DNA from 2 places in the Rhizobium sp. P2_G2 genome. Region 2 is predicted to be linked to the other one. Evidence: riboswitches for the same ligand, from Rfam matches in the RefSeq annotation. Region 2 holds a riboswitch; the other holds the start of a gene.
What was found. A riboswitch is a leader RNA that binds a small molecule or an ion and turns the genes downstream of it on or off. The one in region 2 is predicted to bind S-adenosylmethionine.

Region 1: linked by a shared signal. The riboswitch ahead of metA (homoserine O-acetyltransferase MetA) and the one ahead of AC1D06_RS04175 (O-succinylhomoserine sulfhydrylase) in region 2 are both predicted to bind S-adenosylmethionine.

Annotation. Positions count from the first base shown of each region.
Region 1 is NZ_JBFUFF010000006.1:2,950-5,400, reverse strand. Features, by position in the region: gene AC1D06_RS07030 (AAA family ATPase) at 87-929, shown strand; SAM riboswitch at 1,009-1,086, shown strand; gene metA (homoserine O-acetyltransferase MetA) at 1,130-2,077, shown strand; gene AC1D06_RS07020 (vWA domain-containing protein) at 2,081-2,451, shown strand, end outside.
Region 2 is NZ_JBFUFF010000003.1:116,024-118,474, forward strand. Features, by position in the region: gene AC1D06_RS04175 (O-succinylhomoserine sulfhydrylase) at 93-1,277, opposite strand; SAM riboswitch at 1,325-1,403, opposite strand; gene AC1D06_RS04180 (2'-deoxycytidine 5'-triphosphate deaminase) at 1,439-2,451, shown strand, end outside.

The sequences.
Region 1 (2,451 bases), on a different contig from region 2:
AGGCGGACGATTCGTTCCGCCTTTTTTGTTGCCCTGAATTTCCTCCGACAGTATCGTCACCGCGCATTTCCCGAAGAGCAGGCCGCATGCAGTTTACCGGTACCGAGCACTATATCGCCGACAAGGACCTGATGATCGCTGTCAACGCCGCGATCCGGCTGGAGCGGCCGCTTCTGGTCAAGGGCGAACCGGGTACCGGCAAGACGGAACTGGCGCGGCAGGTGGCGGCCGGTCTTGGGTTGAAGCTGATCGAATGGAACATCAAGTCCACCACCAAGGCGCAGCAGGGGCTTTACGAATATGACGCCGTCTCGCGCCTGCGTGACAGCCAGTTGGGCGACGAGCGGGTGCACGACATTTCCAACTATATCCGCCGCGGCAAACTCTGGGATGCATTCGAGGCCGATCAGAAAATCGTTCTCTTGATCGACGAGATCGACAAAGCTGACATCGAATTTCCCAACGACCTGCTGCAGGAACTCGACCGCATGGAGTTCCATGTCTACGAAACCGGTAAGATGGTCCGGGCCAAGGTGCGGCCGATCGTCATCATTACCTCCAACAATGAGAAGGAACTGCCGGACGCCTTCCTGCGCCGCTGTTTCTTCCACTATATCCGCTTTCCTGATGCCGACATGCTGGGCCGGATTGTCGAGGTGCATTATCCCGGCATCAAGCAGCGGCTGTTGTCGCAGGCGCTGACCCGCTTCTTCGAGATCCGCGAGACGCCGGGGTTGAAGAAGAAGCCTTCGACTTCTGAAGCGCTCGATTGGATCCGTCTGCTGGTCGCCGACGATGTCGAGCCCGAGACGCTGGCCGCGAGCGACGAGAACGCACTGCCCAAGCTGCACGGCGCACTGCTCAAGAACGAGCAGGATGTGCATCTTTTCGAACGCCTGGCCTTCATGGCGCGCAGGGAGATGCGATAGGGCGCGGTGCCCTGAGCAAGCTTCGCGTCCGTAAACGCCTGCTTTCCACCCGATTGATATTTCCCGTCACCCGGTATAAGAGAAAGACCGTGGTGATTTGCCGGCCGGCTTGCAGCCACGTTAAACAACTCGCTAAATGGGCCACCGCGTATACGGGGACCGGCGAATTGTATTTCGAGCCGGTGTTATGGAGTTCCCCGATGCCGATCAAGATTCCTGATCAATTGCCTGCATTCCAGACCCTGCTGTCCGAAGGCGTTTCGGTGATGACCGATTCCGTCGCCATCCGGCAGGACATCCGCCCACTGCAGATCGGCCTGCTCAATCTCATGCCCAACAAGATCAAAACCGAGATCCAGATCGCCCGGCTGGTCGGCGCCTCGCCGCTGCAGGTCGAGCTGACGCTGGTGCGCATCGGCGGACACAAGTCCAAGAACACGTCGGAAGAACATCTGCTGTCCTTCTACAAGACCTGGGACGAGGTGAAGGATCGCAAGTTCGACGGCTTCATCATCACTGGCGCGCCGGTCGAGATGCTGGATTATGAGGACGTCACTTATTGGGACGAGCTGACGCAGATTTTTGAATGGACGACGACCAATGTCCATTCGACGCTCAACATTTGTTGGGGCGCGATGGCGGCGGTCTACCACTTCCACAATGTGCCGAAATATACGCTGTCGGAAAAGGCTTTCGGGGTCTATCAGCACCGCAATCTCAACCCGACCTCGCCCTATCTGCTCGGTTTCTCTGACGATTTCGCCGTGCCGGTATCGCGTTGGACCGAGGTGCTGCGCAAGGACATCGATCCGGGATTGGGTCTCGAAGTGCTGATGACCTCGGCCGATACCGGCCTCTGCCTCATCGCCGAGAAGAAGGGCAACCGGCTCTATATGTTCAATCATGTCGAATATGACTCGACCTCGTTGGCCGACGAATATTTCCGCGACCAGTCGGCCGGCGTGCCGATCAAGATGCCGGCGAATTATTTCCCGCACAATGACGAGACCCAGATTCCGCTCAACCGCTGGCGCAGTCATGCGCATCTGTTGTTCGGCAACTGGATCAACCAGGTCTACCAGACGACACCGTTCGTGCTGGAAAAGATCGGCGAAGAGGAGCGGCTGGAAGAGCGCAGGGTGGCGTAAGCAATGTTCCTTCCCTTCTTCCTCGAACTCAAGGCGGCGAAAATCCCGGTGACGCTCCGGGAATTCTTGACGCTGATGGAGGGGGTGGAGGCGCATATTGCCGACTACGATGTCGAAGCTTTTTACTATCTGGCGCGGGCGTCGCTGGTAAAGGACGAGCGGTTCATCGACCGTTTCGATCAGGTGTTCGCGCATTATTTCAAAGGTGTGCAGGCGGCCTCGGGTGCGACCGAGATCGTCGATGTCGCCGAAATCCCGACCGAATGGCTGATGAGGCTCGCTGAAAAGCATTTGAGCGAGGAGGAGAAGCGGCTGGTCGAAAGCCTTGGCGGCTTCGAGAAGCTGATGGAGACGCTGAAGCAGCGGCTTGCCGA
Region 2 (2,451 bases):
AGTTTGAGCGAGGGAGCCGGCGTCTGGCCAATCTCCCCCCTTGAGGGGGAGATGCCCGGCAGGGCAAAGGGGGGTAGCCCCGGATCGCTGACTTACTTGATCTTCCCCAACGCCTGATCGAAATCCTCGATCAAATCCTCCACATCCTCGATACCGGCCGAATACCGCACCATGCCCGGCCCAATGCCAAGCTCGCCACGCGCATCCTCACTCAAATTCTTGTGCGTCGTCGTCGCCGGATGGGTGATCAGGCTCTTGGCGTCGCCGAGATTGTTGGAGATGCTGATGATATCGAGCGCGTTCTGGAAGGCGAAAGCCGCGCTCTTGCCGCCCTTCAGCTCGAAGGCGACCAGCGTCGAGCCGCCGGTCATCTGCCGGGCGATGATCTCGGCCTGCGGATGGTCCTTGCGACCGGGATAGATCACCTTGGAGACGGCGCTGTGATTGGCGAGGAAATCGGCGATCTTGGCGGCGTTTTCCGTCTGCTCGCGGACGCGCAGCGCCATGGTCTCCATGCCCTTGAGCAGCACCCAGGCATTGAAAGGCGACATGGCCGGGCCGGTATGGCGGAAATAGTCATGCAGGTTGGCGTCGATCCATTCCTTGCTCGACAGCACCACGCCGCCCAGCACGCGGCCCTGACCGTCGATATGCTTGGTGGCGGAATAAACGACGACATGGGCGCCGAGTTCGAGCGGCTTCTGGAACAGCGGCGTGGCGAAGACATTGTCGACCACGACCTTGGCGCCGATCTGGTTGGCGAGCTTGGCGACGCCGGCAATATCGACCACTTCCAGCGTCGGATTGGTCGGGCTTTCGAGGAAGAACACCTTGGTGTTCGGCCGGATTGCCTTTTCCCAGTTCTCCAGATGCTTGCCGTCGATCAGCGTAAATTCGATGCCGTATTTCGGCGCCAGCGTCTCGACCACCCAGCGGCAGGAGCCGAACAGGGCGCGGGCCGCAAGAATATGGTCGCCGGCCTTGAGCTGGCAGAGGATCGCGGCAGAGACGGCGGCCATGCCGGACGCGGTGGCGCGCGCATCTTCCGCACCTTCGAGCAGGCACATGCGCTTTTCGAACATGTCATTGGTGGGGCTGCCGTAACGGGCATAGATGAAGCCGTCATCCTCGCCCTTGAAACGCGCCTCGGCGGCTTCGGAGGAATTGTAATAAAAGCCCTGCGTCAAAAAGATCGCTTCCGACATTTCACCGAACTGCGAGCGGAGCGTGCCGCCATGGACGAGTTTGGTTGCCGGACGCCAGTTCTTCTTGCTCATGTGCATCACCCTCAAAACAAAAAACCGGCCGCGTAAAGCAAGCCGGTTTCATCACGAACCCGGCCTTTTTAGCTACTTGTTTAACGTGGCTGCAAGCCGGCCGGCCAAATCACCACGGAATAACTGGGGCTTATCGCATCTGGTTGCTTGCGTCAATGTGGATGGGTTTCTATTGTCCGGCGAAAAATGAGGGCAGAATGGCAGGCATATTGGCAGATCGCGCGATCAGGGCGCTTTGGGACGAAGGCCGGCTCCGGGCCGAAAAAGCATTGGATGTCGACCAGGTGCAGCCTGCGAGCCTCGATCTCCGGCTCGGCGCGCAGGCCTTCCGCGTCCGTGCTTCTTTCCTGCCCGGACCGCACAAGCGCGTCGCCGACAAGCTCGACCGGCTGAAGCTGCATGTCATCGATCTCAGCCAGGGTGCGGTGCTGGAAACCGGCTGCGTCTATATCGTGCCGCTCCTCGAAAGCCTGGAACTGCCGGAAGTACTGTCGGCCTCGACCAACCCCAAGAGCTCCACCGGCCGGCTCGATATCTTCACCCGCGTCATCACCGACTATTCACAGGAATTCGACAAGATCCCGGCCGGCTACAAGGGGCCGCTCTATCTCGAAATCTCGCCCAAGACTTTTCCGGTGATCGTGCGCAAGGGCTCGCGCCTGTCGCAGGTCCGCTTTCGCGACGGCCAGTCGCTGCTGCAGGAAGGCGAGATGCTGGCGCTGCATCTCGCCGAAACCCTGGTCGCCAGCGAAACGCCTATTATCGCCGGCTCGTCGATCGCCCTTTCCATCGATCTCAAGGGCACCGGACCGGATGGCCTGGTCGGCTATCGCGGCAAGCGCCACTCGGCCGTCATCGATGTCGACGTCAAGGCGGCCCACGACGTCTACGATTTCTGGGAACCGCTCTATAGCCGCGGCGCCAACGAATTGATCCTCGACCCAGACGAGTTCTATATCCTCGTCTCCCGCGAAGCCGTCCACGTGCCGCCGCTCTACGCCGCCGAAATGGTGCCCTTCGATCCTCTGGTGGGCGAGTTCCGCGTCCACTATGCCGGCTTCTTCGACCCCGGCTTCGGCCACGCACAGGCCGGCGGCTCGGGCTCGCGCGCCGTGCTGGAAGTGCGCAGCCACGACGTGCCCTTCATCCTCGACCACGGCCAGATCATCGGCCG